DNA from 2 places in the Yersinia entomophaga genome. Region 2 is predicted to be linked to the other one. Evidence: predicted binding sites of a transcription regulator. Region 2 holds the regulator's gene; the other holds the start of a gene.

Region 1 (5,940 bases), 510 kb from region 2:
TATAGCTTAAAAAGGATTAACCTTCTTTGCTACCACGGCCAGCACGCTTACGATCGTTTTCCGTCAGATGACGCTTACGGATACGGATAGATTGCGGGGTTACTTCAACCAGTTCGTCGTCATCGATGAACTCCAGCGCTTGCTCCAGGGTTTTCTTGAGGAAAGGAACCAGAGTGGTTGCTTCATCAGTACCGGAGGCACGCATGTTGGTCAATTGCTTACCAGTCAGGCAGTTTACAGTCAGGTCGTTAGAGCGTGAGTGAATACCGATGATCTGGCCTTCATACACTTCGGTGCCGTGACCGATGAACAGCTTGCCGCGATCCTGCAATTTGTACAGTGCGAACGCAACAGCTTTACCCTGACCGTTAGAGATCAGTACGCCGTTCTGACGTTGACCGATTTCGCCTGGACGCACATCATCGTAGTGACTGAATGTGGAGTACAGCAGACCAGTACCAGAAGTCATGGTCATGAATTCAGTACGGAAACCGATCAGGCCGCGGCTAGGGATGGAGTAATCCAAACGGATACGCCCCTTGCCATCTGGAACCATGTCTTTCACGTCGCCTTTACGCTCACCCATGGCTTGCATTACTGCGCCCTGGTGTTGCTCTTCGATATCCAGCGTTACGTTTTCGAATGGTTCTTGGTTACGACCGTCAATCATACGGTTGATAACTTTAGGACGAGATACAGCCAGCTCGAAACCTTCACGACGCATGTTCTCGATCAGAACCGACAGGTGAAGTTCACCACGGCCTGAAACGCGGAATGCATCAGCATCTTCAGTTTCTTCAACACGCAGCGCCACGTTGTGGATCAATTCTTTGTTCAGACGGTCAAGAATCTGACGTGATGTCACATACTTACCTTCTTTACCACAGAATGGAGAGGTGTTAACGCAGAAGTACATGGTTACGGTTGGTTCATCAACAGACAGTGCTGGCAATGCTTCAACAGCATTCACATCACAAATAGTGTCAGAGATGTTCAACTCGCCCAGGCCGGTAATCGCGATGATGTCACCGGCTTCTGCCAGATTGGTCTCGATACGCTCCAGGCCCATGTGGCCCAATACTTTACCGACTTTACCGTTGCGAGTTTTACCTTCGCTATCGATAATGGTCACTTGCTGGTTAGGCTTAACAACGCCACGTTTGATACGGCCGATACCGATAACACCAACGTAGTTGTTGTAGTCCAGCTGGGAGATTTGCATCTGCAGTGGACCGTCACGGTCAACTTTTGGCGCAGGTACATGATCAACGATAGCTTGGTACAGCGGGGTCATGTCTTCCGCCATATCGTTGTGGTCTTCACCAGCAATACCCATCAATGCAGATGCATAGATGATAGGGAAGTCCAGCTGCTCGTCAGTCGCATCCAGGTTTACGAACAGGTCGAATACCTGATCCACAACCCAGTCAGGACGCGCGCCCGGACGGTCAACTTTGTTGATAACCACGATTGGTTTCAGACCATGAGCAAAGGCTTTCTTGGTCACGAAACGGGTCTGCGGCATCGGGCCATCCATTGCGTCGACGACCAGCAGCACGGAGTCAACCATTGACATCACACGCTCAACCTCACCACCGAAATCGGCGTGTCCTGGGGTATCCACGATGTTGATGCGGTAGTCTTTCCAATTAATGGCAGTATTTTTTGCGAGGATGGTTATACCACGCTCTTTCTCCAAGTCATTGGAGTCCATTACACGTTCGGTTGCTTCAGTACGTTCGCCGAAAGTACCGGATTGTTGCAGCAACTTATCGACCAGGGTAGTTTTCCCATGGTCAACGTGCGCAATAATGGCGATGTTACGCAGATTCTCGATCACAGCTTTTTTGCCTCAGGCATTTAGAAATAGCGCGCTATTGTACACGTAATAAGCGAGGGACTAAACAAGATCACAACCATCTCTTATAAACAACCTGACATCGGTTAGATTGTGATCCTATTCACGGTGCAAAAATCGCCTTTCGGCGCACTCTTGCACCAATATGGTGCCCAATGGCGCATAGGAAGCACCAAAATAGTGCAATATAACTATCCTGGTGCATACTGAATATCAGCAGACCCCCATGATATGGCATAAATGGGTGGTTTGAAAAGTTGGCACAGTTTTCGCAATACTCTTTTTAAGCTAAAAAAGTCTTTTTCCAGACAAAAATGGCAGCTAGCCACAACCTCAGTACATAACGGTAATCGTTCCACGACGACGACTATGACAAATCCGGGAGATATAAGTATGTCCGCTGAACATGTTTTGACGATGATCCATGAGCACGAAGTGAAATTTATTGATTTACGTTTCACCGATACCAAAGGGAAAGAGCAGCATGTCACCATCCCGGCTCATCAAGTCAACGCTGACTTCTTTGAAGAAGGCAAAATGTTTGATGGCTCCTCGATTGGCGGCTGGAAAGGCATTAACGAATCCGACATGGTATTGATGCCGGATGCCAGCACCGCAGTAATGGACCCGTTCTTCGCTGATTCTACCCTGATTATCCGTTGTGACATTCTGGAACCAGGTACCATGCAGGGTTATGACCGCGATCCGCGCTCTATCTCTAAACGTGCTGAAGACTTCCTAAAATCTTCCGGTCTGGCTGACACCGTACTGTTCGGGCCAGAGCCAGAGTTCTTCCTGTTTGATGACGTGCGTTTTGGCAACGACATCTCTGGCGCTTACTATCATATCGATGATATCGAAGCGGCGTGGAACTCTGGTACCAAATACGAAGGCGGTAACAAAGCTCACCGTCCCGGCGTGAAAGGCGGCTACTTCCCGGTGCCACCGGTCGATTCCGCTCAGGATCTGCGTTCTACCATGTGCCTGACCATGGAGGAAATGGGTCTGGTGGTTGAAGCTCATCACCACGAAGTGGCAACCGCTGGTCAGAACGAAGTGGCAACCCGCTTCAATACCATGACCAAGAAAGCTGACGAAATCCAGATTTACAAATACGTGGTGCACAACGTGGCTCACGCATTTGGCAAAACCGCGACCTTTATGCCTAAACCACTGGTTGGCGATAACGGTTCTGGTATGCACTGCCATATGTCACTGGCGAAAAACGGGACTAACCTGTTTGCTGGCGACAAATACGGCGGCCTGTCTGAAATGGCGCTGTTCTACATCGGCGGTATCATCAAACACGCTAAAGCAATCAACGCCTTCGCTAACCCAACCACCAACTCTTACAAGCGTTTGGTTCCGGGCTATGAAGCTCCGGTTATGCTGGCCTACTCTGCCCGTAACCGTTCTGCGTCAATCCGTATTCCAGTGATTGCCAGCCCGAAAGGTCGTCGTATTGAAGTTCGCTTCCCAGATCCTGCGGCTAACCCGTATCTGGCGTTTGCTGCCCAGTTGATGGCTGGTTTGGACGGCATTATCAACAAAATTCATCCTGGCGATGCTATGGATAAAAATCTTTACGACCTGCCGCCAGAAGAAGCGAAAGAGATCCCAACCGTTGCCGGTTCTCTGGACGAAGCACTGGCTGCACTGGATGCAGACCGCGAGTTCCTGACCCGTGGTGGTGTATTCACTGATGATTCCATCGATGCTTATATTGCATTGAAACAGGAAGAAATGGATCGTGTGCGCATGACTCCACACCCAGTTGAGTTCGAACTGTATTACAGCGTCTAATTTTAAGTAGCCTTTTTTTGTTGCCGTGGAAACTTTTAGCCCATCTTCGGATGGGCTTTTTTCTCCACTTTATCTTTCTTTAATAGTAACCTGACTCGGCAATTACGCTGATTTTTCAGGATAAATGCACTGAACCGGTGTTGGAGTCTGCTATATGGCAACAGGCACGCTGCCCGATGCTGGGCAGATACTCAATTCTCTCATTAACAGCATTCTGCTGTTAGATGATGACCTGGCTATTCACTACGCCAATCCCGCAGCTCAACAACTGCTGGCGCAAAGCTCCCGTAAACTTTTTGGTACACCTCTGCCAGATTTATTAGGCTATTTTTCGCTCAACATTCCGCTAATGCGGGAAAGTCTGATCTCAGGGCAAGGTTTTACCGATAATGAAGTGACGCTGGTAGTCGATGGGCGAGCACATATTTTATCGCTGACGGCACAATCGCTACCCGAAGGTTTTATTCTGCTGGAAATGGCGCCGATGGATAATCAGCGCCGCCTCAGTCAGGAGCAACTCCAGCACGCTCAGCAGGTGGCAGCGCGAGATCTGGTACGAGGATTAGCCCACGAGATTAAAAACCCGCTCGGTGGCTTACGCGGCGCAGCACAGCTATTGGCGAAGGCTCTACCTGACCCATCGCTACTGGAATACACCAAAGTGATTATCGAACAAGCCGATCGTCTGCGTAATCTGGTGGATCGCCTGCTTGGCCCTCAACGTCCCGGTCAGCATATCAACCAAAGTATTCATCAGGTTGCTGAACGGGTTTGCCAGTTGGTATCACTGGAAAAACCGAATAATGTCACCCTGATTCGTGATTACGATCCCAGCCTGCCGGAATTGGCTCACGATCCGGATCAAATTGAACAGGTATTACTGAATATCACCCGCAACGCCTTACAGGCCTTGGGTGAAAAAGGCGGCAATATCACTCTGCGTACCCGCACGGCGTTTCAGATAACGCTTCACGGCGTTCGCTACCGTCTGGCCGCTCGAATTGATATAGAAGATAACGGCCCCGGTGTACCCGCGCAGCTTCAGGATACTCTGTTCTATCCTATGGTCAGCGGCCGCGAGGGAGGAACTGGCCTCGGCCTGTCCATAGCACGCAGCCTTATCGATCAGCATTCGGGTAAGATTGAATTTAACAGTTGGCCGGGACACACCGAATTTTCGGTTTACCTGCCTATTCGCCAGTGAGGTTTCCATGCAACGAGGGATAGTCTGGATCGTCGATGACGATAGCTCCATCCGCTGGGTGCTTGAACGCGCACTGACTGGAGCAGGTTTAAACTGTGTCAGTTTCGACAACGGCCATGCCGTGTTGGATGCATTGGCTACACAAACTCCGGATGTGTTGTTATCAGATATTCGTATGCCAGGAATGGACGGTTTAGCGCTGCTCAAGCAGATTAAACAGCGCCACCCGATGCTCCCGGTCATCATAATGACAGCGCATTCCGATTTGGATGCGGCGGTCAGCGCCTATCAACAAGGTGCTTTCGATTATCTGCCAAAACCTTTCGATATTGATGAGGCTGTCGCGCTGGTTGAACGCGCTATCAGCCATTATCAGGAGCAGCAACAACCGCCGCGCAGCCAACCTGCCAGTGGGCCGACGACTGATATTATCGGTGAGGCACCGGCAATGCAGGACGTATTCCGCATTATTGGCCGCCTTTCCCGCTCATCCATTAGCGTTTTGATTAATGGTGAGTCTGGAACCGGCAAGGAATTAGTCGCTCATGCTCTCCATCGCCATAGCCCACGGGCAAAAGCGCCGTTTATCGCCTTAAATATGGCGGCAATTCCGAAGGATTTGATTGAATCCGAGCTATTTGGTCACGAAAAAGGCGCTTTTACCGGCGCAAATCAGGTGCGTCAGGGACGATTTGAACAGGCCGACGGCGGCACCTTATTTCTGGATGAAATCGGCGATATGCCGATGGACGTACAAACTCGCCTACTGCGAGTGCTAGCTGACGGCCAGTTCTATCGGGTTGGCGGATATGCGCCAGTGAAAGTAGATGTGCGTATTATTGCAGCTACTCACCAAAATCTGGAGTTGCGGGTTCAGGAAGGGAAATTCCGCGATGATTTATTCCATCGCTTAAACGTGATTCGGGTTCATTTACCGCCGCTGCGAGAACGTCGGGAGGATATTCCTCGTCTGGCGCGCTATTTCTTACAAGTTGCAGCCAAAGAATTGGGCGTGGAAGCCAAAAATCTTCATCCGGATACAGAAACGGCCCTGACTCGTTTACCCTGGCCGGGT
Region 2 (5,940 bases):
AGGTATCTCAATGGCGTTATGCGCCACAATTAGAAACTTTTATTCCGGCTTACAGGCCGGAATCCATCACTGGTAAAATAAGAGCGTTACGGCAGAAAAGCTAGCTTTATCATTGAGTTTCAGCCGGAACTTCTGTAATGATTTGATACAGCTCATCATCACTTTGTGCCGCTCGTAAACGTCGACACACTGTTTTATCTGCTAATCGTTTAGCGACTAAAGATAAAGTATGTAGGTGGGTTTTACATTGATCGGCTGGAACCAGCAAGGCAAATAACAGGTCAACCGGCTGATTATCAATAGCATCAAAAGCGATAGGTTGATCCAGACGAATGAAAACGCCGACGGCACGCAGCGTGTCTTCCTCTAACTTGCCGTGAGGAATGGCGATGCCATTACCAATACCGGTACTGCCCATACGTTCGCGGGTTAGCACAGCGTCGAAAACGACCTGTGACGGCAAGTTAAGCTGCTTGGCAGCAAGCTCGCTGATGATTTCCAGTGCCCGTTTTTTACTCGAGCAGTGAACGGAGCTTTTGGTGCACTCGATATTTAATACCGAGTCTAATTGCATGGCTAAATCGTTGGTCATCTCATCTTTCACTTAAGCGCTGTTTCACTCCTGATGTCGGCGGCTGGTCAATCCATGTCGCCGACTCAGGTAATGTAGCGCGACTGGCTACAGTGAGTGAAGAACCTTTCCCTTTAGACTATATATCCGTTATTTTTCAAACTACTTGGTGTTGGCTGCTATCATTCACCCAATCACTTAGTGATGTAAGTTTATGAGTTTCTTTGGTTTGCGGCCTTCCTGTATCCTGAAATCTGTATGGCATATAAGTCTGGCGGTCATCATGTTCTTAATGTTGCTTTAATTTATCTTTATGTTTGTTTAATTGACGGGCTAATTTATCGATCAGACCGTCAATGGCCGCATACATATCCTGGTGTTCCGAGGTTGCATGCAACTCTCCTCCATTCACATGGACTGTCGCTTCCGCTATTTGTTGCACTTTCTCCAAGCTTAAAACCACATAGACCTGATTAATACGATCGAAGTATTGCTCAAGTTTGGCAAATTTCGTGGTAACAAATTCGCGTAAAGGTTCGGTTATCTCGACGTGATGTCCGGTAATGTTGAGCTGCATAGTGTCTTCCTTCTCTGTTCGGGTCAAACCAACTGTTTACGTTGATTGGACGGCGGGATGGATAACGACTCTCGGTATTTCGCAACGGTTCGCCGCGCCACCATAATGCCTTGCTCGCAAAGCAGGGTGGTTAGCTTGCTGTCGCTCAGTGGTTTGGCAGGGTTTTCTGCCGCCACCAACTTCTTCACCAATGCCCGGATCGCCGTAGAAGAGGCTTCGCCTCCGCTTTCGGTATTCACATGGCTGGAGAAAAAATACTTTAGCTCGAAAATACCCCGTGGGCTGTGCAGGAACTTCTGCGTAGTCACGCGGGAAATCGTCGATTCATGCATATCCACGGCCTGCGCGATATCCGCCAGTACCATGGGTTTCATATGTTCTTCACCGTTTTCAAAGAACTCAATCTGCTGTTCGACAATACAACGCGCTACTTTAAGCAGCGTTTCGTTGCGGCTTTCCAGGCTTTTAATCAGCCATTTTGCCTCTTGCAGATTACTGCGAATAAACTGACCGTCGCTGTCATTACGCGCGCTGCCACCCATGGCGGCATACTGCTGATTGATTTTCAGGCGCGGAATGCTGTCCGCGTTCAGTTCTACCGTCCAACCGCTGCGTTCTTTGCGTACGAGAACGTCAGGAATCACATACTCGGACTCACCGGTATTGATCGACTGGCCGGGGCGCGGATCCAAAGACTGAATCAGCGCGATCGCTTCTTTAAGTGTATCTTCTTTTAAGCGACTTAAGCGGATCATCGTGCGGAAATCATGGTTACCTAACAAATCCAGATAATCGCTGACGATCAACTTGGCTTCGTTCAGATAAGGCGTCTCTTTTGCATACTGAGAGAGCTGAACCAACAGACATTCCCGTAGATTGCGCGCCGCTACGCCAATAGGATCAAAATGCTGGATGCGTTTTAGCACCGCTTCCACTTCTTCTAGCGTCAGGCTTTCATCACCCATGCTTTCCAGAATATCTTCCAGCGGCACGGTGAGATAGCCAGTGTTATCCACCGCATCGACGATGGAGGTCGCGATGGCGCTATCGGTATCGGAAAACGGCGTCAGTTCCACCTGCCACATCAGGTAATCTTGCAGAGACTGGGTCGTTTCACCCTGATAAACCGGCAGTTCATCGTCGCTGTAATCATTACCCATACCTGAAGGCGTACCGGCGGTATAAATTTCATCCCAAGTCGCGTCTAACGGCAGTTCTTCCGGCATATCCTTTTGTTCAAGGGCTTCGCGGGTATCCAGATCGTCCCGCTCCTCAACCTCTTTGGCGTCGACTTCTTCGTGGACATCCGTTTGCTCAAGCAGCGGGTTGCTTTCCAGCGCCAACTGAATCTCCTGCTGAAGCTCAAGCGTAGAGAGCTGCAACAAACGGATAGCCTGTTGGAGTTGGGGGGTCATGGCCAGCTGTTGGCTGAACCTGAGTTGCAAACCTTGCTTCATAGGATTACGGCGATTTCCCTTAGTGAATCACGAACCAAAAAAACAAACATCAAAGGCGGAATTCTTCGCCTAAATAGACGCGCTTAACCTGCTCATCCGCCAGAATTTCTTGCGGCGTGCCGTGGGCGATTAAGTGCCCCTGGCTGACGATATAGGCTCGTTCACAAACGTCCAGCGTTTCCCGCACGTTATGGTCGGTAATCAGTACGCCAAGGCCACTGTCACGCAGATGCTCGATAATCTTCTTGATATCAATCACGGAAATAGGATCGACGCCTGCAAAAGGCTCATCCAGCAGGATGAATTTTGGATTAGCTGCCAGCGCGCGGGCGATTTCCACACGGCGACGTTCACCACCGGAAAGAGATTGCCCTAGGCTGTCGCGCAGATGGGTGATATGAAATTCTTCCATCAGCTCTTCAGCACGCTCTTTACGTTGTTCGCCGGACAAGTCGTTGCGAATTTCCAGCACGGCCATCAGGTTGTTATAGACGCTCAGGCGGCGGAAGATAGAGGCCTCCTGCGGCAGATAGCCAATCCCGCGACGAGCGCGTTCATGCAACGGCAGCAGACTGATATCTTCTTCATCAATCACGATACGCCCGGCGTCCCGTTGAACGATACCGACAACCATATAGAAAGTGGTGGTTTTACCGGCACCGTTTGGGCCCAGCAGGCCAACGATCTCACCGGAATTCACTTTCAGGCTAACGTCTTCGACCACTTTACGGCCTTTGTAAGCCTTAGCCAGCTTTTCTGCGATTAATGTTGCCATAAGTTTTTACTTACTCTTCTTTTGGCCGTTAGCGTTTGGGCCTTTGTCTTGTAACTGGGATGGTAATAGCACGGTGGTGACTCGCTTGCCTTTATCACTGAAGGCTTCCATTTGCTGCTCTTTCACCAGGTAGGTGATTTTGTCACCTTTGATATTGCTATCCAGCTGTTCCAGATAGGCATTACCGGTCAAAATAACGAATTCTTTGGCCACTTCATAACGCAGTTTCTGGCCGTGGCCTTTTACCGGTTTCCCGTTGTCCTGCATTTGATAGAAAGTCACCGGATTACCAAAACCTTCGATCACCGTTTTACTTTGATCGCCGCCGGGACGAGTAATAACCATTTTATCGGCTTTAATTTCGATACTACCTTGCTTCACGATCACATTGTCCGTGAAAGTGGCGGTATTACCGGTCATGTCCAGAGCTTGTTTATCCGACGTAATATTAATTGGCTGATCGGTATCGCCGGTTAATGCCAGAGCCGGAACGCTTGCGACCAAAAGCGAGCTGGCAATCAGGAGGTGACGCATTTTATTTTTGGATTTCATAATAGGTTTTAACCTTTTCAATCAGCTCGGCGGTTTTGTTCCGCAAATTCCCACGCATTTTCATGCCGTTAGATGTAAACCCAATGCCATAAAGGGTAACTTCATCGTCTGAGGATACATCCTGAGTGATCAAATTAACCTGCGCATTATCGGTTTTGATTTTCTGCAATTGCGAAGTGGTGGTTAAACTGTCCACGACCACATTACCGTATAAATACAGCATTCTGTCATCGGTCAGTTTGGCGCGATCGGCGCGGACTGACCAAGTCGCTACGGCATTTTCATCAAACATGGTCATGACCGGTTTGGTAAACCAGGTCACCTCTTTGGTGGTGTAATTTTTAACATCTTCCGCCACCAGTTTGTAATTGAGTTTACCGACCGGATTATAAACTACCGTCACCGTATGCTGACTTTGGTAGGTCGGTTCATTATCGTCGACTGGAATATTCTGATCTTTCTGATTAAATCCGGAAAAGTTCCAGCCAATCAGCGACAGCGTAATCAACGCCAGTATTAGCGTGATCCAAAATTTTGTTTTACTCATATCGACAACCCTTCGGCACCTTCCAGCTTATCCTGCGCGAGCAGTATTAAATCGCATAATTCACGCACTGCACCGCGCCCGCCGTTTATCCGCGTAACATAATGTGCTTTAGGTAGCAGCAGAGGGTGGGCATCTGCCACCGCTACGGATAAACCAACCTGTGCCATCACCGGCCAGTCAATCAGGTCGTCACCGATGTACGCGACTTCCTCAGGCTGACAGGAGAGTGTATCTAACAGTTCACCATAGGCCAAAAGCTTATTGGGTTGCCCTTGGTAAAGATGAGTAATCCCCAAGGTTTTAGCTCGGTCTTCCAGTAACTTTGCTGAACGGCCGGTGATAATGGCCACTTCAATCCCAGAGGTGAGCAGGCAGCGGATGCCATAACCATCGCGGACATTAAAGCTTTTCAGCTCTTCGCCATCGTTGCCCATAAAAATCAGGCCGTCGGACATCACGCCGTCCACGTCGCAAATCAGCAGCCGGATTTTGGCCGCTCTTTGCATTACATCTGCGGTTACCGGCCCGTAGCAAGTGTCCGCATACTCAGTGTTACTCATTCCATATCCTTTATACGACGCCTGCTCTCAGCATGTCATGCATATGAACCACGCCCAATAATTGGTCACCGTCAGCCACTAATAGCGCGGTGATATGACGTGATTCCATCAGATTTAGCGCATCAACCGCCAGAATATTCGGGCGTACCCGAACGCCGCCGCGGGTCATTACATCGGCAATTTTGGCGTTATTCAGGTCGATACCCATATCAAATACGCGGCGTAAGTCGCCGTCGGTAAAGATACCCTCGATCTTCATCAAGTCGTTACAGATAACGGTTAAACCAAGATTCTTCCGAGTGATCTCTAATAATGCATCACGCAGCGAAGCATCGGGACTGACGTGGGGAATATCATCGCCAGTGTGCATGATATCGCTGATGCGCAAGAGTAGTTTACGCCCCAGTGCGCCGCCGGGATGGGACAGCGCGAAGTCTTCCTGAGTAAAGCCACGGGCTTTCAGCAGCGCGACGGCTAATGCATCGCCCATCACCAAGGTCGCGGTAGTGCTGGTGGTTGGCGCCAGACCCAGTGGGCAGGCTTCCTGCGGCACTTTGATGCATAAATGAATATCTGCGGCCTTGCCCATGGTGCTGTTTGGATTGTTCGTCATACAGATCAATGGAATGCGTTGACGTTTCAACACCGGAATCAATGCCAGAATCTCGTTGGATTCGCCGGAATTAGAAATGGCCAGCACGATATCCTGCGGTGTTACCATTCCCAAATCGCCGTGGCTAGCTTCCCCCGGATGTACAAAGAAGGCCGGTGAACCGGTACTGGCGAAGGTGGCCGCAATTTTGCAACCGATGTGGCCAGATTTCCCCATGCCCATCACGACGATCTTGCCCTGACAATGGAACATTTTCTCGCAGGCGCGAGCGAAATCTTCATTAATATA

The links. Region 2 encodes sigma-54, which starts transcription at its own class of promoters, with help from an activator protein. Its sites were predicted from a motif close to GTTGGCACANNTTTCGCTNT; they were not measured.
Positions count from the first base shown of each region.
Region 1: glnA (glutamate--ammonia ligase) is a predicted target of sigma-54. The motif match lies at 2,115-2,134, and genes of this name have one in related genera.

Region 1 is NZ_CP010029.1:1,793,562-1,799,501, forward strand. It holds gene typA (ribosome-dependent GTPase TypA) at 17-1,840, opposite strand; gene glnA (glutamate--ammonia ligase) at 2,252-3,661, shown strand; gene glnL (nitrogen regulation protein NR(II)) at 3,816-4,865, shown strand; gene glnG (nitrogen regulation protein NR(I)) at 4,873-5,940, shown strand, end outside.
Region 2 is NZ_CP010029.1:2,301,218-2,307,157, reverse strand. It holds gene ptsN (PTS IIA-like nitrogen regulatory protein PtsN) at 110-592, opposite strand; gene hpf (ribosome hibernation promoting factor) at 861-1,148, opposite strand; gene rpoN (RNA polymerase factor sigma-54) at 1,172-2,605, opposite strand; gene lptB (LPS export ABC transporter ATP-binding protein) at 2,655-3,380, opposite strand; gene lptA (lipopolysaccharide ABC transporter substrate-binding protein LptA) at 3,387-3,932, opposite strand; gene lptC (LPS export ABC transporter periplasmic protein LptC) at 3,916-4,479, opposite strand; gene kdsC (3-deoxy-manno-octulosonate-8-phosphatase KdsC) at 4,476-5,039, opposite strand; gene kdsD (arabinose-5-phosphate isomerase KdsD) at 5,050-5,940, opposite strand, start outside.